3 regions of the Nonomuraea sp. NPDC050153 genome follow, and region 1 is predicted to be linked to each of the others. Evidence: riboswitches for the same ligand, from Rfam matches in the RefSeq annotation. Region 1 holds a riboswitch; each other region holds the start of a gene.
The links. A riboswitch is a leader RNA that binds a small molecule or an ion and turns the genes downstream of it on or off. The one in region 1 is predicted to bind S-adenosylmethionine.
Positions count from the first base shown of each region.

Region 1 (9,807 bases):
GGTCACAGAGGTGCGCGAGGAGCTCAGCAAGCGGGTCGACCTGGTCCTGGCCGAAGGCGTCACGGAGGATCAGATCGTGCTGGACCCCGGCCTGGGCTTCGCCAAGAACGCCGAGCACAACTGGGCGCTGCTGGCCGGGATCCCCCAGCTGGCCGAGCTGGGTTTCCCCCTGCTCATCGGGGCGTCGCGCAAGCGGTTCCTCGGGCGGCTGCTGGCCGGCCCCGACGGCACGCCCCGGCCGTTCAGCCGCAGTGATGACGCCACGCTGGCCGTGACCGCGCTGGCCGCCCAGGCGGGCGCCTGGTGCGTGCGCGTCCACGAGGTCAGCCCCAATGCCGATGCCGTACGCGTGGCCGCCGCATGGAAGAGAGCCGGAGCCAACACATGAGCGTCGACACCGCCGCTATCGAGACGGTGAACCAGGAGTTCTACTCCGCGATCGAGAACGCGGATCTCGACAAGATGACCGAGATCTGGGCCGAGGACACCGCGGACGACCAGGTGAGCTGCGTGCACCCGGGCTGGACCCTGCTCAGCGGCCGGTCCGAGGTGCTGCGGTCGTGGGCCCTGATCATGGCCAACACGACCTACATCCAGTTCGTGCTGACCGACGTCGCCACGACGGTGCTGGGCGACGTGGCCGTGCTGACCTGTGTCGAGAACATCCTCACCGCCGGCGAGGAAGGTGAGTCCAGCTTCGCCGCGGGCAAGGTGGTGGCCAGCAACGTCTACATTCGCACGTCGCAGGGCTGGCGGCTGTGGATGCACCACGGTTCGCCGGTGTTGCAGGGAGATGACGACGAGGAGGAGGAAGGCGAGCTTGAGCCCTGATCGCATCGCTCTCAAGGGCCTACGGGCCAGGGGGAGGCACGGCGTGCTGCCTGCCGAGCGGGAGCTGGGGCAGGAGTTCGTCGTGGACGCGACGCTGTTCCTCGACACCGCGCCGGCGGCGGCCGGCGATGATCTCACCAAGACCGTCCATTACGGGGAGCTCGCCGAGGCGCTGGTCAGGGTCGTCGAGGGCGAGCCGGTCGAGTTGATAGAGACGCTCGCGCAGCGGCTGGCCGACGTGTGCCTGGCCGGCGAGCTGGTGAGCAAGGTCGAGGTGAGCGTGCACAAACCGGCGGCGCCCATCCCGCTGCCGTTCGACGACGTGGTCGTGACCATTGAGCGGAGCCGCGCATGAAAGTCGTCCTCGCTCTCGGCAGCAACCTGGGGCCCCGGTTCCAGACGTTGCAAGGTGCCGTGGACACCCTGTTCGATGCCCCGGGGCTGGAGTTCGTCCAGGCCTCGCCGGTCTACGAGACCGACCCTGTGGGCGGTCCCCCGGGACAGAAGCCGTATCTCAACGCGATCGTGATCGCGGAGACCACCCTGCAGCCGCGCACGCTCCTGGAGCGGGCGCAGGGCGTGGAGAACGCCTTCGGGCGGGTCCGCGCCGAGCGCTGGGGGCCGCGCACGCTCGACATCGACCTGATCGTGGTGGGCGACACGGTCTGCCAGGAGCCGGAGCTGACGCTGCCCCACCCCCTCGCCCACGAGCGCGCGTTCGTGCTCGTGCCGTGGGCGAAGGCCGACCCCGAGGCCGTGGTGCCCGGGAAAGGCCGGGTGGTGGAGCTGCTGGCAGGGCTCGACCAGCAGGGGGTACGCCTGCGCGACGACCTGAAGCTGCAGAGGCCCGATTGAGGCCGACCCGTCCTGGCCGCCTGGCCAGCATCTTCGTCGTCGTCGCGCTGATCGCGTGGGCAGTGGTCAGGCTCACCTACGCGGACCTGCCCCTGCTGCCGTGGACGGCGATCCCGACCGTGCTGCTGCTGGCCATCGGCGAGGGCTACAGCGCGTGGGTCACCAAGGCCAGGATCGCCAGGAAGCCGGACACCAAGCCGGTGGAGCCGCTGTCGGTGGCCCGGCTGGCCGCGCTGGCGAAGGCGTCCGCGTACGCGGGGGCGGTGTTCGGCGGGTTGTTCGCCGGGTTCGCCCTCTACACGGTGCAGATCCTGGACCGGGAGACGCCGCGGTCGGAGTTCTTCGTCGCGACGGGGTCGTTCGTGGCCTGCGTGGCGCTGATCTGCGCCGCCCTCTATCTGGAGCACGCCTGCCGGATCCCCAAGGACTCGGACGACCACAAACCCGACTAGGAGCGGCGCTCCCTCGCGAAGAGGTAGATGACCGGGGCGGTGCAGATCAGCGGGCCGAGGATGGCGATCGGGCGTTCCAGCCACCATTTCAGGTCGGGTGGGATCTCGGTGCCCAGGGTGCCGAAGAGCCACCACGACAGGCCCAGCGCGATGGCCATCCCGGTCGTGTGGAAGAGGAAGAGCGGCAGCGAGTACCGGTTGATGAACTCGTTCACCCGGCGCCAGCCCGGACGCTCCAGCACGCGCTCCATCGACGGCCGCAGCACCTCCACCAGCCCCACCTGGAACAGCAGCAGGGCGACGATCACGAACGTGGGCGGCGCCATGTTCGACCACTTGTCGCCGGGGACGCCCACCATCGACCCCGGGTAGATGCCCGAGTAGACCAGGCCGAACAGGGCGAACAGCCCCGTCCAGAGCACCGCGATGTCATAGCGCCTGGGCAGGATGACGATCCGGTCGTAGAAGAACCCGGCCTGGTGGGCGAGCCCCCAGATGAGGAGCATGTTGAGCCAGCCGACCCAGTCGACCCCGTACCGGAAGCGCACCACGTCCACCACCAGGGACGCGCCGCCGAGCCAGATCAGCGTCAGCACGTCGTAGCGGCGGTGCAGCCAGAGTGCCACGGGCAGCAGCGCGATCAGTACGAGGTAGACGCCGAGGAACCACAGCGGGCTGAGCACCAGCAGCACGACCCGCCACATCCAGTCCACCCGGAACGTGAACGTCACGACCGCCCCGATGGCGATCCACACTCCGGACAGGAAGAGGGCGGGTAAGGCCAGCGCGCGGATGCGCCGCCAGACGAACGAGCCGATGCCGGCGCCGCGCGCCCTGGCCCGCTCCCAGGACAGCAGGTGCACGTGGCCGCCGACGTAGAAGAACAGCGGCAGCACCTGCAGCAGCCAGGTCAGGATCCACAGCCCCGAGGTGAAGCCCAGCGGGCTGGTGGGCTCGGGGCCGCTCGGCTTCCACTCCAGGATGGTGAACGCCCAGTGCCAGACCACCACGACGCACAGGCTCAGGGCGCGGAGCCAGTCGACGTACTTGTCGCGCTCGGCTTTCACTTGTCGATGTCACCCACGACGAAGAACATCGAGCCGAGGATGGCCACCATGTCGGCGACCAGGTGGCCGGGGAGTATCTCCCGCAGCACCTGGACGTTGCTGTACGAGGCCGAGCGCAGCTTGAGCCGCCACGGGGTCTTGTCGCCCTTGGAGACCAGGTAGTAGCCGTTGATGCCGAGCGGGTTCTCGGTCCACGCGTACGTGTGGCCCTCCGGCACCTTGAGCACCTTCGGCAGGCGCTGGTTGATCGGCCCGGGAGGCAGCGAGCGCAGCCGCTCGACGCAGGCGTCGGCCAGGTCGAGCGAGATCTTGAGCTGGTCGAACAGCACCTCGAACCGGGACCGGCAGTCGCCGGCGTGCCGCGTGACGACCTTCACGGGCAGCTCGGAGTAGGCCAGGTACGGGTCGTCGCGGCGCAGGTCGAAGTCCACCCCGGAGGCCCTGGCGATGGGGCCGCTGACGCCGTACTGCGTGATCTGCTCGCGGGTGAGCACGCCGACGCCCTTGGTGCGGGCGATGAAGATCTCGTTGTGCAGGATGAGGTTCTCGATGTCGGGCACCCGGCGGCGGGTCTCCGCGACGGCCTCCGACACCCGGTCGAGCCAGCCGAGCGGCAGGTCCTCCTTGAGGCCCCCGACCCGGTTGAACATGTAGTGCATGCGACCGCCGGAGATCTCCTCCATGACGGCCTGGATGCGCTCGCGCTCGTTGAACGAGTAGAACAGCGGCGTGATCGCGCCCAGCTCCAGGGGATAGGAGCCGAGGAACATCAGGTGGTTGAGCACCCGGTTGAGCTCGGCCAGCAGCGTACGCGCCCACACGGCCCGGACCGGGGGCTCCATGCCGAGCAGGCGTTCGGCGGCGAGCACCACGCCCAGCTCGTTCGCGAACCCCGACAGCCAGTCGTGCCTGTTGGCCAGCATGATGATCTGACGGTAGTCGCGGACCTCGAACAGCTTCTCCGCGCCCCTGTGCATGTAGCCGATGATCGGCTCGGCGGCGGTGATGCGTTCGCCGTCGAGCGTCAGCCGGAGTCTGAGCACACCGTGGGTCGACGGGTGCTGCGGGCCGATGTTGAGGATCATGTCCTCGGTGGCCAGCTCTTTCGCACCCGCGCCGATTCCGACCACACGTTCCGTCATATGGCAATGCTGCCACCGCCCCGGTTGATGATCCAGGGTGGGGCCGGGTCAAGGAATGGCATGGAAACGCATCCCTAACTCGGACACGGGGAGGAATACCAGGAACGGGGGGAGATAACACCATGAAGAAAGTTGTGTTTGATGTCGCTGCCCTGATCGCCCGGGTGGTGACCGGCGTGATCTTCTTGGCGCACGGCTTGCAGAAGTGGGAAGGCGGCCTCGGGGCCACGGGGCAGGCGTTCAAGGGGATGGGGATCCCGATGCCCGAGCTCGCCGCGGCGTTCGCGTCCGTCGTCGAGACCGTCGGCGGCCTTTTCCTGATCCTGGGCCTGCTGGTGCGCCTGGTGGGGTTCCTGTTGCTGGTCAACATGCTGGGCGCCATCATGTACGTGCACGCGGGGCACGGAGTGCTGTCCACCACCGGCGGCTGGGAGCTGCCCGGCGCGCTCGGGGCACTGGCCCTGCTGTTCCTGGCGCTCGGGGGCGGTCGGATCGGGATCGACGGCATTTTCGCCGCGATGTTCCGCCGGCGCTCGGAACGCCTGGACGCCGAGGAGGAGCGCGCCGCACAGGTACGGCGTCCGGAGCCGTCGAACGTCACGACCAGGACCACCAGGCCCGCGCCGACCGTGGAGCAGGCCGAGGCGCCACGGGTGCCCAGGCAGTCGGCCGAGCACCACGCCGGCGGGATCAACGACGACGACATGAGGGACATCGACGCCCTGGTCTCCGACGAGCCGCCGCCGCACCGCAAGCCGCCGAACCGCTCCGACGCGGTCTGACGGCTCGCCCACCGGCTCCTCAGCGGCTCGCTCGCCGGCCTCGCTCGCCGGCCTCGCTCAGCGCCTCGCTTGTCGGCTCGCTCAGCGGCTCGCGAGGTCTCGCACTGCCGCGACCAGCCGGTCCACGTGCTCCTGCGTGCTGCCGATGCCGATCGAGGCCCGCACCGCGGAGGCGGTGCCGTCCTCGCACCCCCCGGCGTGCTCATGGTCGCGCCCGCTTCGGCCTTCGCTCTCTCCGGCCGAGCTCCTGCGCTCCGGCTCGCCGAGCAGGTGCCGGACGAACGGGTGCGCGCAGAACTTGCCGTCGCGCACCCCGATGCCGTACTCGCTGGACAGCGTCTCGGCCACCTCGCGGGCCGAGTAGCCGTCCACGGTGAACGACACGATGCCGACCCGCGGGTGGTCGTCCCCCCACAGCGACAGCTCCCGCACGCCCTCGATCGCGGCCAGCCCCGAGCGCAGGCGCGCGATCAGCCGCTCCTCCTCGCGCACGAGCGCGGTCCAGCCGGTGGCCGTGAGCGCGTCGCAGGCGGCGGCCAGGGCGATGGCGCCCAGCACGTTCGGGGTGCCCGCCTCGTGCCGCGGCTCAGGGTCGTCGTGCCACTCGGTGTCGTCGCCCACGGACCGCACCGCGCCGCCGCCCTTGAGGTACGGCTCGCCCGCCGCGAGCCAGTCCCGACGCCCGACCAGCACGCCCGCGCCGAACGGCGCGTACAGCTTGTGCCCGGAGAAGGCCACGTAGTCCAGGTCGAGCGCGGTCAGGTTCAGCCGCCGGTGCGGTACGAGCTGGGCGGCGTCCACCAGGATGCGGGCGCCGTGCCGGTGCGCGACGTGGGCCAGGGCGGCGATGGGCCAGAGCTCGCCGGTGACGTTCGAGGCGGCGGTGACCACGAGCAGCTTGGGCCCCTCGATGCCGGCCAGCGCTTCGTCGGCGGCGCGGACGGCCTCGCCGGGGAAGGCGGGCGGCGCCAGCCGTACGGACTTCTGCCAGGGCAGGAGGGAGGCGTGGTGCTCGGTGTCGAAGACCACGGTGGTCGTGTCGGCGGGCAGGCAGCGGGACAGGAGGTTGGTGGCGTCGGTCGTGTTGCGGGTGAAGATCACGGCGTCGTCCGTGCGGGCCCCGACGAACGCCCGCACCGTGTGGCGGGCCTGCTCGTAGCGGGCGGTGGTGAGCTGGGAGGCGTAGCCCGCGCCGCGGTGGACGCTGGAGTAGGCCGGGAGCGCGGCGGTGACGGCGGCGCTGACCGGCTCCAGACAGGGGGCGCTGGCGGCGTAGTCGAGGTTGGCGTAGCCGACGAGCCGGCCGCCCTTGACCGGCACCTCGAGATCGGCCCCGAGCACGGCGGGGATCGGCCGGCTCGTGACGGCGGGAGCCTCTTCGGCGGCGGCGTGAGCGGGGACGGAGCTGAAGATCGTCAGGGTGGACATGGCACATCTCCCTCAGGGCCATCGGACCCCTGGAAGCAGCCATGGAGCCCGCGCTTGCCCGCCACGCCTCGTGACGGACCAGGTCTTCACCCGGGGCACCCCGCCGCGGACGCGAGGGTTGCCGGCCAGCTAGCCGGGGCTTGTCGCTGGCACTCATGACCTACGGCGGAGACTATAACCCAATCCCCTCCATCGATCGCAAGTCCGCGAACTTCTTCGGGGTCCGGCTCGTTGCTACCGGAAACCCCGCTCGTATGTCATGGAGGTGCGCAGATGTTGGACTGGGTGACCGACCCGCAGATCTGGATCGGTTTCTTCACCCTTGTCGCCCTGGAGATCGTGCTGGGGATCGACAACATCATCTTCATCTCCATCCTGGCCGGGAGGCTACCTCCCGAACAACGGGACAGGGCCCGGGTGCTGGGGCTGGGCGCGGCCCTGATCACCCGGCTGCTCCTGCTGCTCGCCCTGTCGTGGGTGGTGCAGCTCACCGAGCCGCTGTTCGCCGTCTTCGGTCACGAAATATCAGGACGCGACCTGATCCTGCTGCTCGGCGGCCTGTTCCTGCTGGGCAAGAGCGTCACCGAGATCGGCCACAGCATGGACGGCCCCGTCGGCAAGGACGGCAAGAAGGCCGCGGCCGCCTCCTTCGCCTCCGTGATCGTCCAGATCATGGTGCTGGACATCGTGTTCTCGCTCGACTCCGTCATCACCGCCGTCGGCATGGTCGACACGCTCGGCGTGATGATCGCGGCGGTCGTGGTGGCGGTGCTGGTGATGCTGTTCGCCTCGGGGCCGATCAGCAGGTTCGTGGACCGGCACCCGAGCATCAAGATGCTGGCGCTGGCGTTCCTGGTGCTGATCGGCGTGGTGCTCATCGCCGAGGGCTTCGGCCAGCACATCCCCAAGGGCTACATCTACTTCGCGATGGCGTTCTCGCTCGTCGTCGAGCTGCTGAACATCCGGGCGCGGAGCAAGCGGGCGGTGCCGCAGGAGGATCCCACTCCATAAGATGAAATAGTGCGCTTTGACCCTTGGGATCCGGATTTCGTGGCTCGCCCGTACCGCGTGTACGACGAGCTGAGGCGCGAGGCGCCGGTGAGCTACTTCGAGCCGACGGACCAGTGGCTGATCTCACGTCACGCCGACGTGAACGCCCTGCTCAGGGACCGCCGCCTGGGGCGGTCCTACCTCCACGTGGCCACCCACGAGGAGTTCGGCAGGCCGCCGGAGCCGGAGTTCCACGAGCCGTTCTGGCGCGTGATCAGGGCGGGCATGCTCGACGTGGAGCCGCCGGTGCACACCAGGCTGCGCCGGCTGGTCTCCAGGGCGTTCACGCCGCGCATGGTCGAGTCGCTGCGCCCCCGGGTGCGCGCCATCGCCGAGGGCCTGGTGGACGCGTTCGTGGAGAAGGGCGGCGGCGACCTCCTCGCCGAGGTCGCCGAGCCGCTCCCGGTGACGGTGATCGCGGAGATGCTCGGCATCCCCCACGCCGACCGCCACCTGCTGCGCCCCTGGTCGGCGGACATCTGCGGCATGTACGAGCTCAACCCGAGCCCTGAGGCCCAGCACACGGCGGTGCGGGCGGCGTCCGAGTTCGCCGGCTACCTCAAGACCCTGGCCGCGGAGCGCCGCCGGGCTCCGGGCGACGACCTGATCAGCGCGCTGGCGCAGATCGACGAGCTGACCGAGGACGAGCTGGTCGGCACGTGCGTGCTGCTGCTCAACGCCGGCCACGAGGCCACCGTGAACGTCACGGGCAACGGCTGGTGGGCCCTGTTCAGGAACCCCTCCGAGCTGGCCCGGCTGCGCGCGGACCGCTCGCTGCTGCCCACGGCCGTCGAGGAGGTCATGCGCTGGGACACGCCGCTGCAGATGTTCGAGCGCTGGGTGCTGGAGGACATCGAGGTCCATGGCGTCGAGATCCCGCGCGGGTCGGAGGTGGCGCTGCTGTTCGGCTCGGCCAACCGCGATCCGGCGGTGTTCGAGGACCCGGACCGGCTCGACGTGGGGCGGGCCGACAATCCGCACATCTCGTTCGGAGCCGGGATCCACTTCTGCCTGGGCGCGCCGCTGGCCCGCATCGAGCTCATGGAGTCGTACGGCGCGCTCCTGGACCGGGCGGCCAAGCTCGAACTGCGGCAGGAGCCGAGCTGGAAGCCCGGCTTCATCATCCGGGGGCTGCGGTCGCTGGAGGTCACCGCCGCTGGCTGAGCCAGCCGAAGCCGCCGAGCCCCGCCGGATCGATCAGCTCACCCTCCTCCGACGCCCTGGCCAGTGCCCGGATGTAACCACGCGGATCGGTGCGGGCCCGGTCGATGGGGGGCCGGGTGCCGGTGATCCCCAGAGCCCTCAGCGCGTCACGCTGTGTGGACAAGGTTGTGGATATCGCGCCGGCCCCGCGACCGGCCTCGGCGCACGCGTCAAGAGCGACATGAGCGGTGATATCGCAGGTCCCATCGGGGATCGGGGCAACGACCGCGCCGTCGCGGTAACCGGTCAACGTGCCACAGAGCGGCCGGTTATCCACAAGGTGTGCATAATCAACGGCAATCGCTCGGCCCCTCGTGAGGCGCCCCAGGACGGAGGCCCACGCCTCGTCGCGAGGGCGGCCGATCTCCGCTCGGGAGCCCACCCGGGTCAGCGGCCACCACCGGTCGAGCCAGGCGCGGTCGTCCGGCTCCGGCGGGTCGCCGAGGCGCTCCTCGCCCGTGCGGATGTTCACCATGATGAGGCGCGGCCCGGCCGCGGTCTGCTCCGCCACGTCGAGCGGCACGTTGTCGAGCCACTCGTTGGCGATGGCCAGGCCCGTGATGCCGGTGGGCACGCTCCGCCGCCAGGCGACCCGCTCGGGCAGGCCCTCCGGACGGGGGGAGAGGTCGACGGCGGTGACGCGGAGCCGGTCGCGCAGCGCCGGCTCGGCGGCCGCCAGCACCTGCGTGACCAGCGTGCCCTCGCCCGCGCCGATGTCGACCAGGTCGAGCACGTCGGGACCGCCGAGCTCGGCGTCCACCTTCGACAGCAGCGCCAGCACCGCGCCGGCGAACGCCGGGGAGGCGCTGACCGAGGTCCGGAAGTGGCCTGAGGGGCGTTCGCGAAGGTAGAAGCCGTCCTCGCCGTACAGCGCGCGTTCCGTTGCGGCACGCCAGGTGAGCCACATGCTCAGGACTATCTCATGACTTTCGAGTGACACGCATCGTCATCATTTGGCTACTCATTGTCGCCGACTTGAGGTACGTTTACAGAATGT
Region 1 is NZ_JBITJQ010000010.1:227,351-237,157, reverse strand. Features, by position in the region: gene folP (dihydropteroate synthase) at 1-388, shown strand, start outside; gene ACIBQ1_RS25780 (nuclear transport factor 2 family protein) at 385-831, shown strand; gene folB (dihydroneopterin aldolase) at 821-1,186, shown strand; gene folK (2-amino-4-hydroxy-6-hydroxymethyldihydropteridine diphosphokinase) at 1,183-1,686, shown strand; gene ACIBQ1_RS25765 (DUF3180 domain-containing protein) at 1,683-2,138, shown strand; gene ACIBQ1_RS25760 (acyltransferase) at 2,135-3,205, opposite strand; gene ACIBQ1_RS25755 (NADH-quinone oxidoreductase subunit D) at 3,202-4,347, opposite strand; gene ACIBQ1_RS25750 (DoxX family protein) at 4,470-5,129, shown strand; gene ACIBQ1_RS25745 (aminotransferase class V-fold PLP-dependent enzyme) at 5,211-6,557, opposite strand; SAM riboswitch class IV at 6,603-6,718, opposite strand; gene ACIBQ1_RS25740 (TerC family protein) at 6,831-7,568, shown strand; gene ACIBQ1_RS25735 (cytochrome P450) at 7,578-8,771, shown strand; gene ACIBQ1_RS25730 (SAM-dependent methyltransferase) at 8,755-9,717, opposite strand.

Region 2 (9,807 bases), on a different contig from region 1:
TCCGGCCAACCCCTCTCAGAACGCGATCTCGAACTCCTCGCCTTCGAACGCCAATGGTGGCGGTACGCGGGCGCGAAGGAGCAGGCCATCAAGGAGAGCTTCGGGTTCTCCGCCACCCGCTACTACCAGTTGCTCGGCGAGCTGATCGATCGGCCGGAGGCGCTGGAGCAGGATCCCATGCTGGTCAAGAGGCTGCGCAGGTTACGGTCCACCCGTCAGCGCGACCGCGCGGCCAGGAGACTCGGCATGCGTCCCTGACCGGCTGGGTAAAGCAGCCGCGTGAAGAACATCCCTGGAATGAAAGCGATCCTGGACGATCCGGCCGGCGCCGTGATCGGGCTCGACTTCGACGGGACCCTGTCGCCGATCGTGCCCGATCCCGCCGAGGCCGTGATCCATCCGAAGGCGTCGGCGGTGCTGGCCGAGCTCGGCGCACACGTCCTGGCGGTGGCCATCGTGACAGGCCGGCCGCCGGCCACCGCGCTGGCGCTCGGGCCGGGCCTGGCCGACGTGCCCGGGCTGGTCGTGCTCGGGCACTACGGCTTCGAGCGCTGGGAGGCCGGGCGGATCTCCGGCCCGCCGCCGCCTCCGGGCGTGCTCCAGGCCCAGGCCGAGCTGCCGCTGCTGCTCGACTCGCCGGGCCTGGAAGGCGTCACCGTCGAGGACAAGGGCCGGGCGGTGGCCGTGCACACCAGGCGCAGCCCCGACCCGGAGGGCGCGCTGGCCAGGCTGCGCGAGCCGCTGGCCAGGCTGGCCGAAGAGCACGGCCTGGTGGTCGAGCCGGGGCGCTTCGTGCTGGAGCTGCGGCCGCCGGGCATGGACAAGGGGCAGGCGCTCAGCCTGTTCCTGGCGGAGCGGGCCGCCAGGTCCGTCATGTTCGTGGGCGACGATCTCGGCGATCTGGCCGCGTTCGAGGCCGTACGCGCCTCGGGGCTGCCCGGCGTGACCGTGTGCAGCGGCTCCGCCGAGGTCACGAAGCTGGCCGAGCAGGCCGACATCGTGGTGGACGGGCCCGACGGCGTCGTCGCGCTGCTGGCGGAACTCGTGGCGGCTTTCAGCCGTTCGTGACCGGGCTGCAAGTCGCGCTCTCTAGGGTCGGGCGCATGCACAAGCGATACCTCGCCGCCGCGGCCGTGGCCGCGGTCACCCTCCTCGCGACCGCCCTGCCCGCGCACGCCGCGCCCGCGCAGGCGGTCAAGCTGCGGCACGGCCTGACCCTCTACGTTCCGATCAAGTGGAAGGTCTACCGCCACGGCGCCGACCAGGTCCAGATCGTGACCGGCAAGTGCGCCAAGCCCAGCGGCTGGGGGACGCCCGAGTGCGACGCCTTCTACGTCTTCGGCCCCAAGTACATCAAGATCGGCGCCGAGGGGTTCGGCCCGTACACCGGCAAGAACCCCTTCTACACGGCCAGCGACGTGCAGCCGTGCCCGTCCAACCGCAAGTGGGGCGAGCACATCGGCCCGACGGTCACCAGGGGCCTGCGCCAGGTCGGGGCGGGGCACAAGGCCGCCTACAACGCGTGGAAGTCGACCTGCGTCAGCTACTCCGGTGCGAAGGTCCTGGCCCGCTTCACGCAGCGCGAGTGGTATCTGCCGAAGAGCAAGATCCTCGTCGTGGACCAGTGGAACACGCCGGGGCTGTCCGACACGCTGGAGAACGCCGACTGGAACTGACCGCGCTCAGATCTCGTCCAGCGCGTCGAGCTGGGCCGCGAGCCACTTCTGCGGCGGCAGGGCGGTGGCCGCCGCGTGCAGCTTGTCGCGCCGCATGCGGCGCTCGTCCTCCGGCATGACGAGCGCGGCGTGCAGCGCGGCGGCCGTGCCGCTGATGTCGTACGGATTCACCACGAGCGCGTGCGGGCCCAGCTCGGCCGCCGCCCCCGCCTCGCGCGAGAGCACGAGCGCGCACCTCGTGGACAGGATCGGGCCCTCCTTGGCGACCAGGTTCATCCCGTCGCGGATGGGGTTGACCAGCAGCACGTCGGCCATCCGGTACGCGGCCAGCGAACGCGGGTAGTCGTCGTTGACGTTGAGGATCAGCGGGTCCCAGTCCTCGGTGCCGTACTCGTCCTCGATCTCCTGCGCGCAGCGCAGCACCGACGCGGTGTATTCGCGGTATTCGGGAAGGTCGTGCCTGCTCGGGTACGCGAACGCCAGATGCACCACCTTGCCGTGCCACTCGGGATGGGCGGCCAGGAACTCGCGGTAGGCCACCAGGCCGCGCACGATGTTCTTCGACAGCTCGGTGCGGTCGATGCGGACGATCAGCCGGCGGTCGCCCACCTGCTCCCTGAGCGCGATCATGTGCGACTCGACGTCGGGCTCGACGGCGCGCTCCCACAGCGCGTCGCCGTCGACGCCGAGGCTGTGCACGCCGATGCGGGTGGTCCTGCCCTCATGGGTGACGCTGCGCCCCACGCGGTCGACCTCCGCGCCGAGCAGCGCCTCGCAGCAGTCCATGAACGCCAGCGCCCACCTGTCGGCCAGGAACCCGGCGTGATCGGCGCCCAGGATGCCTTCCAGGACCTCGCCGACCACCTCGTCGGGCAGCAGCGAGAAGTATTCGGGCGGCGCCCACGGGGTGTGGCTGAAGTGCGCGATGCGCAGGTCCGGCCGCTCGGCGCGGAGCATGGCCGGGGTCAGCGTCAGGTGGTAGTCCTGCACCATGACGCGGGCGCCGTGGCCGGCCTCCTCGGCCAGCGCCAGCGCGAACGCGCCGTTGTAGTCGCGGTAGGACTCCCACTCGCGCTCGAACCTCGTGCCGAAGTTCGGCGAGTTGGGGATGTCGTAGAGCAGGTGGTTGACGAACCACAGGGTGGAGTTGGCCACGGCGTTGTAGGCGCGGTGGAAGGTCGCGGGCGGGATGTCGAGCATGCGCAGCGGGCCCGTGTCGTATCCGGCGTGGTCGATCCGGCCGCCGGGCACCAGGCGCACGGCGCTGCGGTCGCCGTCGGACAGCGCCGCGCACACCCACAGCACGCGGTCCTTCCTGGCCACCTCGGACAGCGCCGAGACCAGGCCGCCGCCACCGCGTTTCATGGTCAGCTCACCGTCGTCCGAGACGGTAAAAGAAACGGGTCCTCTGTTGGAGGCCACCAGGACGCTGTTCATCTACGCTCCCTTCGCCCATAGGATCCCAGCTATGGCGCTAGATGAGCTAACCGAGGAACTCGCCCGCTCGGCCGCCGGAGGAGATCATCGCGCACTTGGCGAGCTCCTGGCGCGGATCGAGCCCGATGTGATGCGGCACTGCGCCCGGATCCTCCCCTATCACCAGGACGCCGAGGAAGCCTCCCAGGACACGTTGCTGGCCGTGGCGCGCAACATCGGCCGGTTCGAGGGCCGGGCGCGGTTCAGCACGTGGCTGCACATCGTGACGGCCAACTGCGCGCGCACCACGTACAGGTCGCTCAAACGGCGGGCGGCCGAGCAGACCTCCGACGAGTTGCCCACGCAGAAGCCCGACGTGGCGCGGGTGAGCGTGATCGCGGGCTCGCGGCTCGACCTGCTCGACGCGATGGAGGCGCTGGAGGCCGACAAGCCCGACCTGGCGCAGGCGCTGGTGCTGCGCGACATCGTCCAGCTCGACTACAACGAGGTGGCCGAGCAGCTCGGCATCCCGCTCGGCACCGCCAAGTCGCGCATCCATCAGGCCCGCAAATACGTGCAGGGAGTGCTGGGTGATGATTATCGCTGAGACGCCGCGTCCCGCATCCTGAGACAGGTGGCCATCCCGGCCTCATGGGCGGGTAGAGTCCATTTCAACAACTGCATATTGCTCATCCAGAGGGGTGGAGGGACCGGCCCTGCGAAGCCCCGGCAACCCTCCCGGCTTGAGACTCGCGACCTGGCGAGGCCGACCGGGACAAGGTGCCAATTCCGGTCTGCGGTCAAGGTGGCCGCGGGCGAAGATGAGGGAAGGCCTCGCTTCATGTCGCTCGACTTTGGTCCTGCTGTCGGTCTGTCCTGCCGTGAGTGCGGCACGCGTTACCCGCTCGGTCCGAGCTTCGCGTGTCTGGAGTGTTTCGGGCCGCTCGAAGCGGCCTATTCCTTCGGCGAGGTGACCCGTGCCGACATCGAGTCGGGTCCCGCCAACATCTGGCGTTACCGGTCGTTGCTCCCGGTGCCGGTTGACGTCGCCAGTAAGCCCAATATGAACCCCGGTTGGACCAAACTGGTCAAGGCCGGAAACCTCGGGCGCGCGCTGGGCCTCAAGTCTCTGTACGTGAAGGACGACTCGGGCAACCCCACCCATTCCTTCAAGGACCGGGTCGTCGCCATCGCCGTCGAGGCGGCGCGTAACTTCGGCTTCCACACCCTTTCCTGCTCCTCCACGGGCAACCTCGCGGGCGCGGTCACCGCGGCGGCGGCGCGCGCCGGGCTCGAGGCGTGCGTGTTCATCCCCGCCAACCTCGAAGCTGCCAAGATCGCCATGGCTCGCGTGTTCGGCGGCAAGCTGATCGGGATCGACGGCACCTATGACGAGGTCAACCGGTTCTGCTCCGAGCTGATCGGCGACCCGCTGGGCGACAAGTGGGGGTTCGTCAACGTCAACCTGCGGCCCTACTACGCCGAGGGCTCCAAGACGCTCGCGTACGAGATCGCCGAGCAGCTCGGGTGGCGGTTGCCCGAGCAGATCGTCATCCCCATCGCCTCCGGCTCGCAGCTCACGAAGATCGACAAGGGCTTCCGCGAGCTGGTGAAGCTGGGGCTGGTCGAGGACACGCCGTACAAGGTCTTCGGGGCGCAGGCGGCCGGGTGCTCGCCGGTCTCCACCGCGTACAAGGCGGGGCACGACGTCGTACAGCCGGTCAAGCCCGACACCATCGCCAAGTCGCTGGCCATCGGCAACCCGGCCGACGGGCCGTACGTGCTCGACATCGCCCGGCGCACCGGCGGGGCCGTCGAGGACGTCACGGACGCCGAGATCGTGGCCGCGATCAAGCTCCTGGCCTCGACGGAGGGCGTCTTCGCCGAGACCGCGGGCGGGGTGACCGTGGGCGTGCTGAAGAAGCTCGTTGAGAGCGGGCGGCTCGACCCCGAGGCCGAGACCGTGGTCCTCAACACCGGCGACGGCCTCAAGACGCTCGACGCGATCAGCGACGACGCCCAGCCCACGGCCGTGATCCGGCCCTCCCTCGACGCGTTCCGCGCGGCTGTCTGACAACCAGGAAAGGCAAGTTAAACCATGAGCGTTTCGGTGCGGATTCCCACCATTCTGCGCACCTACACCGGGGGCAACGCCGAAGTCAGTGGCGAGGGCGCGACTCTTCGTGACGTCCTCACCCAGCTCGACTCCGACTACCCGGGGATCGGCGCGAGAATTCTGGATGAATCGGGCAAGATTCGTCGTTTTGTCAACGTTTACGTTGGGGAAGAGGACGTCCGTTTCGCCGACGGGCTGGACACTCCGGCACCTGAGGGCACTCAGATCTCAATCATCCCGGCCGTAGCCGGCGGCTGAGTGCCATAGATCACACCTGAGAAGGCGCCCCTAGTGGGCGCCTTCTCCATTTCCAGGCCAAATGAAACGTTGAACCGCCTTCGATGCGAAGAAATGCGTCGTTTGCAGATTGACTCTGTTGCCAAACCCCGTGCCACAGGTATGGTCGAGGGCGATCGTCTGGCTGATTTTCCGTTAAGTCGGGCGATAACGGGTCTCGCGGAGGAATGGGTGAGATCTGAAAGTCCAGTAAGAGGAGTCGGAAGTGGCGCAGGGCACCGTCAAGTGGTTCAACGCGGACAAGGGCTACGGCTTCATCGCGGTAGACGGTGGTAAGGATGTATTCGTCCATTACTCAGCGATCATGATGGACGGGTACCGATCTCTCGAACAGGGGCAGCGCGTCGAGTTCGAGATCACGCAGGGCCAGAAGGGACCTCAAGCGGAGTCCGTCCGCGCGGTCTGATACACCCCCCTGGTATGCACCGGCGGGGATCGCACGGCAACGCAGTCCGGGCGAACCCGCCACCTTTCTCTCGTCGACTCGATCACGGCGAGCCGCGTTGAGGCGGCTCGTCGTGGGTACGGATCCCGCTACCTGCGGTGGCCTGGACGCGGCTCTTCGCAGGTACGGGGTCCCGCCGCCACCGCCGACGGACGGCCGGGCACGGCCCGCCACGCAAGCCGATACGGGGAGGAAAGCCCCGGTAGGAGGCTTCTCGCTTGCACTCGGCAGGGTAGAGTGCTAAACAGTTCGTTGGCACTCTGTGCAGCAGAGTGCCAATACTCGGATCGGGACGATGGGGTCTGCCGCAGGAGATGCTGACCCATGCCGTCGCGGGCGTCGGCTCGGTCCACGACAAGCCACCCTGCATCTGGGAGGTCTAGCCTTATGGCAGCCAAGATGATCGCGTTTGACGAGGACGCCCGGCGCGGTCTCGAGCGCGGTATGAACCAGCTCGCCGACGCCGTCAAGGTGACCTTGGGGCCCAAGGGCCGTAACGTCGTGCTGGAGAAGAAGTGGGGCGCCCCCACGATCACCAACGACGGTGTCTCCATCGCCAAGGAGATCGAGCTCGAGGACCCGTGGGAGAAGATCGGCGCCGAGCTGGTCAAGGAAGTCGCCAAGAAGACGGACGACGTCGCCGGCGACGGCACCACGACCGCCACCGTGCTCGCCCAGGCGCTGGTGCGCGAGGGTCTGCGTAACGTCGCCGCGGGCGCCAACCCGATGGGCCTGAAGAAGGGCATCGAGGCCGCGGTCGAGCGCGTCAGCGAGGAGCTCTCCAAGCTGGCCAAGGACGTGGAGACCAAGGAGCAGATCGCCTCCACCGCCTCCATCTCCGCCGCCGACCCCGAGATCGGCTCGCTCATCGCCGAGGCGATGGACAAGGTCGGCAAGGAAGGCGTCATCACCGTCGAGGAGAGCAACACCTTCGGCCTGGAGCTTGAGCTCACCGAGGGCATGCGCTTCGACAAGGGCATGACGTCGATGTACTTCGTCACCGACTCGGACCGCATGGAGGCCGTGCTCGAGGACCCGTACATCCTGATCGTCAACAGCAAGGTCTCCGCCAACAAGGACCTGCTGCCGCTGCTCGACAAGGTCGTTCAGTCCGGCAAGCCGCTGTTGATCATCGCCGAGGACATCGAGGGCGAGGCCCTGGCGACCCTGGTCGTCAACAAGATCCGCGGCCTGTTCCGCTCCGTGGCCGTCAAGGCCCCGGGCTTCGGCGACCGCCGCAAGGCGATGCTCAACGACATCGCCATCCTGACCGGTGGCCAGGTCGTCGCCGAGGAGGTCGGTCTCAAGCTCGAGAACGCCACCCTCGACCTGCTCGGCCGCGCCCGCAAGGTCGTGGTGACCAAGGACGAGACGACGATCGTCGACGGCGCCGGTGACGCCGAGCAGATCTCCGGCCGGGTCAACGAGATCCGCGCCGAGATCGACCGCACCGACTCCGACTACGACCGCGAGAAGCTCCAGGAGCGTCTGGCCAAGCTGGCCGGCGGCGTGGCCGTCATCAAGGCGGGCGCGGCGACCGAGGTCGAGCTGAAGGAGCGCAAGCACCGCATCGAGGACGCCGTGCGCAACGCCAAGGCGGCCGTCGAGGAGGGCATCGTGCCCGGCGGTGGTGTGGCGCTGCTGCAGGCCGGTGCCAAGGCGTTCGACAAGCTGGAGCTGTCGGGCGACGAGGCGACGGGCGCGGCGATCGTGCGCAAGGCGCTGGAGGAGCCGCTGAAGCAGATCGCGGTCAACGCCGGCCTTGAGGGCGGCGTCGTGGTGGAGCGGGTTCGCAACCTCACCCCGGGTGAGGGCCTGAACGCCGCTTCCGGCGAGTACGTCAACATGTTCGAGGCGGGCATCCTCGACCCGGCCAAGGTGACGCGCTCGGCGCTGCAGAACGCCGCCTCCATCGCGGCGCTCTTCCTGACGACCGAGGCCGTCATCGCGGAGAAGCCCGAGAAGACCCCTGCCGCTCCGGCCATGCCGGGCGGCGGCGACATGGACTTCTAGGTCTTTTCTTCGCCGTTCATACGAAGAGCGGCCCGGTTTTCCGGGCCGCTCTTCTTTTCGTTTCTCAGCCATTACGTTTCATAATTGATCCGCTACTCCGGGTGAGGAAGGGTGGTGATCACAGACCTCAACGAAGGAGTAGAGGATGTTTTCCCGCAGCAAGCGTATTTTCGGCATCGCCATTCTGAGCGTGGCCGCGGCCACCGCCGTCGCCGTGCCCGCCCACGCGAACGCGCCTCTCACCAACGCCATCGCCGGTGAGCTTCCGGTCCAGCTCCTGAGCAAGGTGCGGGCGCCGCTCTGTCTGCCCATGGGCGCGCTGGCCGGCCAGACCAAGCTGAATATCCCGCTCGTCGACTCGCTGCTGCCGCAGCTCGAGGGAAGCTGCTAGGGCCTAGGGCTCAGCCGGCGCTTGTCGCGCTTCATGGTCTCTCGGACGCCCCGCCCTTCCACGGCGGGGCGTCTCCCTTTTCCCGGCGGGCCCGCCGCGCCTTCTGGTGGGCCCCGCCGCACCTTTTGTCGGGCCTGGCCCGTCGGGCCCGGTACACCTTCTGCTGCTTTTGCCGGGCCCGGCGCACCGCCCCCTGGAGGGCGGTGCGGCCGCGGGCGCGGTCAGGTGCTGTAGGTCGGGACGATGTGGCCGCGGGCCAGGGTGTTGGCGGTGATGTTGAAGCCCACCACCGCCGGGCTGGCGTCGCTGTGCACGCCCAGCTTGTCGACCCCCAGGGCGTGCACCGTGAAGACGTAGCGGTGCGGGGCGCCGGGGGGCGGGGCGGCGCCGCCGAACTCCTTGGTGCCGTAGTCGTTGCGGGCGTGAACGGCCCCCGCGGGCAGGCCCTTGAACTCCGGGCCGGTGCCCGCGCCCGCCGGCAGCTCGGTCACCGAGGCCGGCAGGTCGAACAGCACCCAGTGCCAGAAGCCGCTGCCCGTGGGGGCGTCGGGGTCGTAACAGGTGACGGCATAGCCGCGGGTCTCGGCGGGCGCGCCGGACCAGCGGAGGTGCGGCGAGCGGTTGCCGCCCGTCATGCCCCAGTCGTTGAAGACGTGGAGGTCGTTCAGCCGCTCGCCGTCCTGGATGTCGTCGCTCTCGACCACGAGCGCGGGAACCGACGGCAGGTGTTCATGTGGAAGCGGTGCTGGCACGGCATCCTCCTAGGTTGAGAGCTCCTTGCTCAGCCATCCTAGAAGCGGTCGTGCCCGCCGACGATCAGCCGCCGGGTCCCGCCGGTTCAGGTCGTCAGCTCGGCCGGCAGCGGCTTGTCGTGCAGCACCGTCAGGGACGTCACCGCACGGGTCAGCACCACGTACAGCCTGGCCAGGCCCCTGGGTTCGGCCGCGACGATGTCCGCGGGCTCCACGACGACGACGTGGTCGTACTCCAGACCTTTGGCCAGGGTCGCGGGGACGATCAGCAGGCGGTGCTCCTCGGCCGAGTCGGGATCGAGCACGGCGTGGGGGAGGCCGGCCAGCGCGCGGGAGACGTCGGCGATCAGGGCGTCGGGGACGATGACGCCGATGGAGCCCTCCTTGGTGAGGGCTTCGGCGGCGGCCTCGGCGACCGAGCCGCCGGGGCGCACGGCGAGCGAGCCGAGGCCGGGGCGCAAAGAGCGCGGCGCGGCCAGCTCGGGGGCGATGGAGGGGAGCAGCCGGGCGGCGTAGTCGAGGACCTCGCGCGGCACGCGGAAGCCGAGTGTCAGCTCCGTCACCTCGCCCTCGCGCTGGCCCAGGTGCTGGAGCACCGACTCCCACGAGCTGGTCGACCATGGAGTCGTGCCCTGGGCCAGGTCGCCCAGAACGGTGGCGGAGCCGTTGCGGCAGCGGCGGCCGAGCGCACGCAGCTGCAT
Region 2 is NZ_JBITJQ010000040.1:26,257-36,063, forward strand. Features, by position in the region: gene ACIBQ1_RS52860 (DUF3263 domain-containing protein) at 1-258, shown strand, start outside; gene otsB (trehalose-phosphatase) at 298-1,068, shown strand; gene ACIBQ1_RS52870 (hypothetical protein) at 1,104-1,676, shown strand; gene ACIBQ1_RS52875 (trehalose-6-phosphate synthase) at 1,683-3,113, opposite strand; gene ACIBQ1_RS52880 (RNA polymerase sigma factor) at 3,145-3,699, shown strand; SAM riboswitch class I at 3,779-3,920, shown strand; gene thrC (threonine synthase) at 3,934-5,166, shown strand; gene ACIBQ1_RS52890 (MoaD/ThiS family protein) at 5,191-5,466, shown strand; gene ACIBQ1_RS52895 (cold-shock protein) at 5,711-5,911, shown strand; gene groL (chaperonin GroEL) at 6,338-7,963, shown strand; gene ACIBQ1_RS52905 (hypothetical protein) at 8,109-8,354, shown strand; gene ACIBQ1_RS52910 (YbhB/YbcL family Raf kinase inhibitor-like protein) at 8,576-9,106, opposite strand; gene ACIBQ1_RS52915 (HelD family protein) at 9,193-9,807, opposite strand, start outside.
Region 2: another riboswitch for S-adenosylmethionine. It lies ahead of thrC (threonine synthase); the one in region 1 lies ahead of ACIBQ1_RS25745 (aminotransferase class V-fold PLP-dependent enzyme).

Region 3 (9,807 bases), on a different contig from region 1:
TGCTCCGCCAGCGGGGAACGCGAGTCGGGGGTCGCCCACGCTCTGCCGTACCGGTTGGTGAAGACGCGGCCCGCGACGGGGGCGAGCCGGTTCTGCAGATGCTCGCGCAGCGACAGCAGGACGCGGCCGGAGGCGCCGGCGGCGGCTCTTTCCGCCGCGTCCAGCACGTCCTTGGCGTCCGTCGCGGACTTGTCGGACCCGCCGGTCCGCAGCAGGTGGTCGAGGCGGCGCAGCAGCGCGCCGGGCGCCTTCTCCAGCAGCTTCACCGCCTCGGCGGTGCGGCCCTCCGACAGGGCGGCCTCGACCCGGCTGTCCAGGCTCACGGCCCGGCGCGTGCCCCTGGCCGTCTCGAAGACGGCGGCGGCGTTGGGGAACTGCGGATACTCGTGGGGGTGCAGCCGCTCGCCGAGGCGCTTCCACTCCTCCCGGTGGCGCGGCACGTCGCCGAGCTTGGCCGGGGACGCGACCGCGTCCAGCGCCCCCAGCAGGGCGCGGCGCTCGGCGCGGCGGAACGAACGGAACCTGGTGGGCTCGGCCAGCGTGACGTCGCCGCCGGAGCAGCCGCAGGCGAGCCGGAGCACGTCGGTCACCGTGTCGACCAGCAGCGGCCGGCCGCCCGCGAGGCGGACCTCGTTGACGATCGCGCGGTTCTCGCGCACGGGGATGCGCTCGGGCTCGTCGGCGCAGAACCCGGCCAGCAGCCGCAGCGCGTCCAGGTCCTCGGCGGCCAGGGGCACCTCGGAGCCGGCCAGGGAGAAGTAGAGCTCCCGTGCCTCCGACTCCAGGCTCCCGCCCAGCTCCAGCACGGTCACCCGGTCACCGGCCAGCGGGACCAGCTCGTCGTGCGCGGCCAGCAGGTCGGCGTAGGTGTGCTGGTAGCGGCCGTAGCCGGGCAGGGAGAGCAGGTTGAGCGTCGAGGTCTCGACGCGCGCGGCGGCCACCGGGTCGAGCAGCGCCTCGCGCAGCAGCCCGGCCCAGAACTCCAGCGTGTCGGGCACGTTCTTGGGGAAGTTCAGGAAGTACGCGTTGTGCTGGACGTGGTCGCCCACGAGGGTGCGGACAGTGGCCAGAATGCGGACGCCGAGGTCGACCACGGTCTCGCCGCGCAGCCCCGACAGCCGCTCGAGCAGCGCGGCCGAGCACGTGAAGCCGACGCTGAGCAGCGCCGCGTCGAGCTGGCGGGCGGCGGTCTCACCCCAGCCGGACGCGGAGCCGGCCGGGGCGGCGCCGATGGGGACGCGCAGCCGGCGGGCGATGACGAGGCTTTCCAGAGTGTCCACGAACGGCACCATATAGCCGGGACACGCCCGAACGCCGGGGGTTTTCCGTGGGCCCTCCGGCATGTCCGCCTTGATCGCCTGGAGAAGCTCGCCGCCGAGGACGGCGTCCCGTTCACCGCACTACCGGACCCAGAGTTCCCAGTAGCTGCCGCTCCCTGAGCACTCGTACTCGTTCCAACCCTCGCGGACCCACATCTGGCCGGCGTCGACGCAGTTGTACTTGCTGGTGTACACGCCGATTTTCGTCCAGGCGGCCGCCTGAGCAGAAGCAGGGGCGCTGAGCACGCTGACGATCGCGGCGGCCATGCCGGCTACCAGGAGCCCTGCACGTAGACGCATCCGTTCCTCCTTGAAATCCGGGAAGCGATACATCATGATCATGCTGGAAGCGCGCCCCCGAACACAAGTGTTCAGCAATTCTGTTCACGATCAGTTCAAGCTGGGCAGACGCCGAGCCGGGTGCGGTCGCCTTTGCCGGTGACTCGTGGCCCGGCTCGCATCGTTGGCCGGGTGATCGACGTGTGGCCCGCTGCTCGCAGTGACGTCGGCGGTTGCCGTTAACCAGTGGCGTCCCCGTGGACGAGTCTCCTAGCCTTTGCGCTCGTGGCTGATGATCCGAAGACGCGCCCGGAGCGACGTGACCTCGGTCGGGTGTTCAACGAGGTGCCGGAGCTCTACGACCGGGTCCGGCCGGGATACCCCGACGAGTTGTTCGCGGACCTTGGCGGCATCACCGGGATGGACGAAAGGTCGTCGGTGCTGGAGGTGGGCTGCGGTACCGGTCAGGCGACGCGCTCGCTGGCGGCGCTCGGATGTTCGGTGACCGCGGTCGAGCCGGGCGAGGAGATGGCCGCACTCGCGCGCCGGCGGCTCGCCGGCTTCCGCAACGTCACAGTCGAGAGATCGACGTTTGAGGAGTGGGACGACCGCGGCAGACGCTTCGACGTCCTCGTGGCCGCGTCCTCGTGGCACTGGGTCGACCCGTCGATCGGCTGGCGGCGGGCGCACGACGTGCTCCGTCCCGGAGGCTGGATGGCACTGCTCGGCAACGTCGTCGTCCGCCGGCTGGGAGAGCCCGAGGTGTACGCCGAGACCGCCGATCTCCACGAGCGTTTCTGCCCCGGGAATCCTGGTTGGGGTCATCCGCCGCTGGAGGACGACGTGCGCACCACCGACGTGGGCTGGGGTCTGGTCGACGATCCCGGCGGCTTGTTCGGCCCGACGATCGTGCGCTGGCACCCGACCGTTCAATGGTTCGACGGGGACGGCTTCGCCGATCACCTTCGTTCGACGTCGCTGTATCGCAGGCTCGACCGCGATGTCCGTGAGCCCCTGCTCGACGCCGTCGCCGAGCGCATCCGCACGCGGATGGGCGACCGGGCGTCACGCCGTTATCTGAGCGTCCTGCGTGTCGGACGGCGCGCCGAGTGAGTCCAGGATGGTCGCCGGCGGCTGGTCATGCGGCCTTGGCCGGGGGTGGCCGATCCATGATCGGATGCTACGCGCGCATCGCCCTCGGCGACGCCCTGATCAACGCCCTGATCAACGACTGACACCCTGCGCCGCGGGATTGCTAGACTGATCGTTCGCTTTCCGAATCAATCAGAGGGTCGGCGGCATGGCCAAGGCAGCGGATGGGCACATGGGGGTCGTCGCCGGGCTGGTGCGCGCCTCCTTCCTGGTGAACGCCGTCTACGCGGAGTCGGCTCGCGAATACGGGATCACCGCGCAGCAGGGGCAGCTGCTGTGCGTGCTGATGGCGCAGCCGTACGGGATGCGGGAGCTGGGCGGGATCCTGCACCTGGCCAAGTCCAGCCTCACCGAGCTGGTCGACCGCAGCGCCCAGCGTGGCCTGGTGCGGCGGGAGCCGGACCCGCATGACGGGCGCGCCGTCCGCGTGGCGCTCACCGAGCGGGGCGCCGAGCTGGCCGACGCCTTCTACACCGCGACGTGCGCGCGGATCGACGAGCTCCCCTCGGGCCTGGAGCCCGGCGAGCGCGACGCGCTCGGGCGGCTGCTGGGCCGCGTGGTCGAGGACAACCAGGTCCCGGTGGTCTTCATGGAGCCCGCCGACGCGACCGCGCGCTGACGCGCGACCCCCAGGAAGACCGGAACAAAAGAGACAAAGGCCACTAAACATCGCCCTGCGCCATATCTATGTAAATCCTACTGATATAGTCGCTTATGTCACGAGTCCAGTGCGAAGCCCCGGCTTGCTGGACGGCAACCCTCCCACCGCGGCGGGGTGCCCCGGGTGATGACATGGTCGTCGAGCTGAACGGTGCTCCTGGCGGCAAGCGCGGATGTCGAGTCGTGCTGCCATGCGCCCTTGGCCGGCTGCTCGAAATGGGAAGGGAAAGATGAAGGGCGGATTCACTCGCCTCGCGGGACTGGGCATGGTGCTCGCGCTGGCGGTCACGGCCTGCGGCGGCGTCGACACGGCCGGCTCCTCGGGCGGTTCCTCCGGCACCGGCGGCTCCTCGGGCGGAGCGAAGCAGGAGCTCACGGTGACCGCGTTCGCGGGAGCGTGGGGAGAGTTGTTCAAGAAGTCGTTCGTGGAGCCGTTCGAACGCGACACCGGCGCCAAGGTGAACCTCGTCTACGGCGCGAACGCCGAATGGCTCACCAAGCTGCGCGCGGCCGGCGGCAAGAACCCACCGTTCGACGTCATCGCCTTCACGCCGGACGCGTCGCTGCCCGCGGCCTCAGCCGGGCTGCTCCAGCCGCTGGCCACCGACAAGCTGGCGCACTTCAAGGAGCTGGACCCGGTGCTCGCCGGCAAGTCCGCGTACGACGGCAAGCAGTACGGAGTGCCGCTGACCACCGGCTCCACCGGCCTCCTCTACCGCACCGACAAGATCAAGACGCCGCCCGCGGACTGGGCGGACATCTTCGACAAGCAGTACTGCGGCCACGTCGCCCTGCCGCCGCTCACCTACAACCCCGGCCTGGAGTTCTTCTCCGCCCTGGTCACCTCCCAGGGCGGCAAGCTGTCCGATCCGGCCGCCGTGGACAAGGCGTTCGACAAGCTCGCGACGCTGAAGGGCTGCGTGTCCTCCTTCCCCGCCAACGCGGGCAACGCCGCCACCGTCATCGAGAACGGCGACGCCTGGATCATGCCCTTCTGGGACGGCCGCGCCTTCGCCATGGCCCAGGCGGGCTCCCCGATCGGCTTCACCTACCCCAAGTCCGGCCCCGTGGGCGCGCTGACCTCGTACTTCATCGCCGGCGGGACGCAGCGGAGCGACCTGGCGAACAAGTTCCTCGACTACCTGACCGCCGCGCGGAACCAGAAGCCGTTCGCCGAGGGCACCTGGTACGCCGCGGGCAACGACTCGATCTCCTACAGCGAGCCGTTCGAGCAGAAGGTGAAGCACGGTCCCGACGTCTTCAAGAAGTTCATCTGGGTGGACTACGCGGTCGCCACCCCCAAGCTGAACGAATGGCAGCAGCGGTGGAACCAGATCTTCGGCTGACCGCGGAAGAAGGCGGCGGGCACGTCGAGATCGACGGGCTCGCCGCCGGGTACGACGGCGCGCGCGTGCTCGACGTGGACCGGCTGTCGATCCGCAAGGGCGAGTTCCTGTCGATTCTCGGGCCCAGCGGCTGCGGCAAGACGACGCTGCTCAACTGCGTCGCGGGCTTCGTCCGGCCCACGGCCGGGCGGATCGTGATCGACGGCTCCGACGTGACCGGGCGGCCCCCGTACCGGCGGGGCCTGGGCATGGTGTTCCAGAACTACGCGCTCTTCCCGCACATGACTGTGGCCGCCAACGTGGCGTACGGGCTGCGCGTCCGCCGGCTCGACCGGCGCACGCGGGACGAGCGCGTGCGGGAGGCGCTGAGCCTGGTCGGCCTGGAGGGGTACGCCGGGCGGCGGCCCGGACAGCTGTCCGGCGGGCAGCAGCAGCGGGTCGCCCTCGCCCGCGCCCTGGCCATCCGGCCCGCCGTGCTGCTCCTGGACGAGCCGCTGTCCAACCTGGACGCCAAGCTGCGCAGGGAGATGCGGGTGGAGCTGCGCGCCCTCCAGCGGCGCATCGGCACCACCATGGTCTTCGTCACGCACGATCAGGAGGAGGCGCTCGCGCTGTCCGACCGGGTGGCCGTCATGCACGGCGGCCGGGTCGAGCAGCTCGGCACCCCTGACGAGGTCTACCGGCGGCCGGCCAGCCGGTTCGTCGCGCAGTTCATCGGCGCGGCGAACGTCCTGGAGGGCACGGTGACCGCCTCGGGCGCGCTGGACGCCGGCGGGCTCGTCGTCGGGTGCGGCCCGCTGCCGCTGCGGCCGGGCGACCGCGCCGTCGTCGCCGTCCGCCCCGAACGCATCCACCTGACCATCCCGGGCCCGGACGATGCGGGCGCGGGTGGGGTGGCCGGGACGGTGGGCTATCGGGCTTTCGCCGGGGACGCGTGGCACGTGGAGGTGCGGCTGGCCGGCGGGCGCACCCTGAGCGTCCAGGTCGCCGACACCGGCGCGGGCGCCGGCGACCCGCCCGGCGCGGGCACGTCCGTGTTCGCGAGCTGGGATCCCGCCGACGTCATCCTCCTGGAAACGGAGGCGCGATGACCCGCCGGTGGGCGGGCCTGCCGTACGCCCTGCCATACGTCCTGCCGCTCGTCGCCTTCCTGGCCGCCCTGTTCCTGGTCCCCCTCGTACGGCTGCTGCGGCTCAGCTTCAGCCCCGTCGACGCCTTCAACGCGGCGCTGCCCGGATTCACCTTCGAGCAGTACGCCCGGGTGTTCACCGACCCGTACTTCTACGGCTCCCTGCTCCGGACCCTGGCCACCGCGCTCCTGGTGGCGGTGCTGTGCGTGGCGCTGGCGTATCCGGCCGCGTACTTCCTGGCCCGGCGGCGCCCCGGCGTGCCGCGGACCCTGCTGTTCGTCATCGTGATCTCGCCGCTGCTGACCAGCGTGGTCGTACGCACCTACGGCTGGGTCGTGCTGCTGTCCGGCAACGGGCTCGTCAACCGGGCGCTCGTCGCGTCCGGGCTGCGGGACCAGCCCGCCCAGCTGCTGACCAGCTACCCGGCCGTCGTGGTCGCGGTGACGCACGTGCTGCTGCCGTTCGCGATCATCCCGCTCACGACGGCGCTCGGCGGCCTGGACCGCGACCTGCACCGGGCCTCGCAGACGCTCGGGGCCGGGCCGATCAGGACGTTCCTGCGGGTCACGGTCCCGCTCAGCCTGCCCGGCGCGGTCACCGGCGCCCTCATCGTCTTCGCGCTGGCCATGGGCATCTACATCACGCCGCTCCTGGTCGGCGGGGTGACCCAGCCGCTGACCGGCATCCGGGTCTACGACCAGGTGACGACGGTGTTCGACTACCCGGTGGCGGCGGCGCTGAGCTTCGCGCTGCTCGCGCTGACCGTCGTGTCCACGGGGCTGCTGGCGAGCGTGTTCCGGATCTGGGAGAGGCGCCTTCATGGGTGAGCGGGGCTACGACAGGATCGTGCGGCTGGTGGCCGCGGGCCTGGCGGCGCTGGTGTTCCTGTTCCTGATCGCGCCGCTGGTCGTGCTGGTGGTGAGCTCGTTCAACCGGGCGGGCTCGATGGCGTTCCCGCCGTCGGGGCTGTCGCTGCGCTGGTACGCCGAGGTGCTCGGCTCGCCCGACTGGCAGGTCTCGTTCCGGCTGAGCGGCCTGCTGGTGCTCCTGGTGGTCCCGACGACCGTGGTCATCGGGACCCTGGCGGCGTACGGGCTGACGCAGGGGTCGTTCCCCGGGCGGCGGCTGCTGCGGGGATTCGCGCTGTCCCCGCTGATGGTCCCGGAGATCATCGTCTCGCTCGGCCTGCTCTACTACTTCCACGGCGTCGGGCTCATCAATTCGGTGACCGGGCTGTGGCTGGCGCATTCGCTGGTGGCGCTGCCGTTCGTGGTGCGGGCGGTCATGGTGAGCGCGGCGCAGCTCGACCCGGCGCTGGAGCGGGCCGCCCTGAGCCTGGGCGCGGGGCGGGTCCGGGTGTTCCTCACGGTGACGCTGCCGCTGCTGCGGCCCGGCATCCTCGCCGGCGCGATCCTCGCCGCGGTCACGTCGCTGGGCGAGGTCGCCGTCACGGCCCTGGTGGCGGGCGCCAACACCACGACGGTGCCGCTGCGCATCTTCTCGGCCGTGCAGTACCAGCTCGACCCGTCGATGGCCGCGGTGTCCACGCTGCTCATGGCGGCCAGCGTGGTGGTGATGGTGGTCGCGGACCGATTCGCTCGCATCTCGGAGGCCCTGTGACGAACCCTGTGACAAGCCCTGTGACAAGCACGGGTACGGTGACCGCGGCAGGCGCGCGGATCGGCATCGACGTCGGGGGAACGTTCACCGACCTCTTGGCCGCCGTACCGGAACGCGGCCTTGTGGTGCACCACAAGGAGCCGAGCACGCCGGCCGACCCGTCCCTGGCCGTCGCGGACGGGCTGGCGGCCCTCCTCGCCCGCGCGGACCTGCGGCCCGACGAGGTCACGGGCCTCGTCCACGGCACCACGATCGGCCTGAACGCCGTCATCCAGCGGCGCGGCGCGCGCATCGCCCTGGTCGTGACCGAGGGCTACCGCGACATCCTGGAGATCGGCCGCAGCCGCATGCCGTCCTCCTTCGACCTGTACGCGGGCAAGGAGGAGCCCCTCGTCCCCCGGAACCTCGTCGTCGAGATCCCAGCCCGCCTGGGCCCGCGCGGCGAGCGCGTGACCGAGCCGGACGCCGCCGAGCTGGACCGCGTCGCCGCGCGCCTGCGGACCACCGGGGCCGACGCGGCGGCGGTCGTGATCCTGCACGGCTACACCGACCCGGCCTTCGAGGAGGGCGTCGCGGCGGGCCTGCGCGAGCGGCTGCCCGCGTTGCCGGTGACGGCCTCGGCGACCGTGTGGCCCGAGGTACGCGAATACGAGCGTGCCCTGGTGGCCTGCATGAACGCCTACATCCAGCCGCTCATGCGCGACTACTTCGCCCGTCTGGAGAGCCGGGTGCGCGATCTCGGGGTGTCGGCGCCGATCTTCATCAGCGCGTCCAACGGCGGCTCGATGAGCCTGCGCTCCGCCGCGCAACGGCCCGTCGAGACCGTCCTGTCGGGGCCGGCCGCCGGCGTGGCCGCGGCCGCCCGGCTGGGCGCCGGGGCCATCGTCACGTTCGACATGGGCGGGACCAGCAGCGACATCGCCGTGTCCGTGGACGGGTCGCCCGAGCTGGCCACCCACACCACGGTGGGCGGGCTGCCCCTGATCGTGCCGGTCGTGGCCGTGCACGCGATCGGCGCCGGGGGCGGGTCGGTCGTCTGGGTGGACGGGCAGGGCGTGCTCAAGGTCGGGCCGGGCAGCGCGGGCGCCGACCCCGGCCCGGCGGCGTACGGCAGGGGCGGCGACCGGCCGACCGTGACGGACTGCTACCTCGCGACCGGGCTGATCGACCCGCGCACGTTCCTCGGCGGCCGGATGCCGCTCGACGCCGGCGCCTCGCTCAAGGCCCTGTCGGGCATCGCCGCCCACCTCGCCTCCGGGGACGGGCACCGGGAACGCGCGAACGGCGACGTGGCCGGGCCGGATGGCGGCAGTGACGACGTGGCCGCGTACCGGGTGGCGGAGTCGGCGTTGCGGGTGGCGACGGCGGGGATGGCGACCGAGCTTCAGAAGATCATGGCGCAGCGCGGGCTCGACCCGCGGCGGTTCGCGCTCGTGCCGTTCGGCGGCGCGGGTCCCACGCATGCCGCCATGCTCGCCGAGGAGGTCGGGATCGCGCACATCGTGGTCCCGCCGACCGCCGCCACCTTCTGCGCCCTGGGCGCCGCGGGCGCCGACCTGCGCCGCGACTTCGCCCGCAGCCTGCGCCGCCCCCTTGAGACCGCGAGCGCCACCCGCCTGGCGGGCGTGCTCGCCGAGCTGTCCGCCCAGGCCCGGGAGTGGCTCGCCGAGCAGAACGGCGCCCCCCGGTCCGCAGCGCCACCGGCGGCGTCCGGGGTGCGCCGGCCCGGGGGGCGGCTGTCGTTCGCGGCCGACCTGCGGTACTCCGGCCAGGCGTACGAGCTCCGCGTCGCCCTCGACCCCGACCGGCTCGACGTCGAGGCGGTCTCCGAGGCGTTCCACGCCGAGCACGAACGCCTGTACGGCTTCCGCGACCAGGACGCGACCATCGAGCTCGGCACCGCCAGGCTCGGCGTGGCCGCTCCGGTGACCGAGCTGCCGCCCGCCGCCGTCCCCCCGGGCACGGGCGCTCCCCGTCCCGCGAGCGGCAGGCAGGTGCTGCTGGCCGGCATCTGGCACGACGCCCACGTCCACCTGCGCGAGTCCCTGGGCGTGGGAGACGCGTTCGACGGTCCGGCGATCGTCGAGCAGGACGACACCACCGTGGTCGTACCGCCCGGCTGGTCGGCGGACGTGGACGAGGCCGGCAACCTGCACCTGCGCCGGCCGGACGGCGCCGGCGCCCCGAACCACCGTCGGAAGGCCTGAACGTGCGGCTGGACCCCGTGACCCTGGAGATCGTCGGCAACCGGCTCAGCGCCATGACCGAGGAGATGTGCCTCACCCTGCAGCGCACCAGCCG
Region 3 is NZ_JBITJQ010000007.1:367,122-376,928, reverse strand. Features, by position in the region: gene ACIBQ1_RS20995 (hypothetical protein) at 1-1,280, opposite strand, end outside; gene ACIBQ1_RS20990 (hypothetical protein) at 1,401-1,619, opposite strand; gene ACIBQ1_RS20985 (class I SAM-dependent methyltransferase) at 1,884-2,711, shown strand; gene ACIBQ1_RS20980 (MarR family winged helix-turn-helix transcriptional regulator) at 2,899-3,369, shown strand; SAM riboswitch class IV at 3,466-3,586, shown strand; gene ACIBQ1_RS20975 (PotD/PotF family extracellular solute-binding protein) at 3,641-4,756, shown strand; gene ACIBQ1_RS20970 (ABC transporter ATP-binding protein) at 4,735-5,847, shown strand; gene ACIBQ1_RS20965 (ABC transporter permease) at 5,844-6,713, shown strand; gene ACIBQ1_RS20960 (ABC transporter permease) at 6,706-7,506, shown strand; gene ACIBQ1_RS20955 (hydantoinase/oxoprolinase family protein) at 7,545-9,713, shown strand; gene ACIBQ1_RS20950 (hydantoinase B/oxoprolinase family protein) at 9,716-9,807, shown strand, end outside.
Region 3: another riboswitch for S-adenosylmethionine. It lies ahead of ACIBQ1_RS20975 (PotD/PotF family extracellular solute-binding protein); the one in region 1 lies ahead of ACIBQ1_RS25745 (aminotransferase class V-fold PLP-dependent enzyme).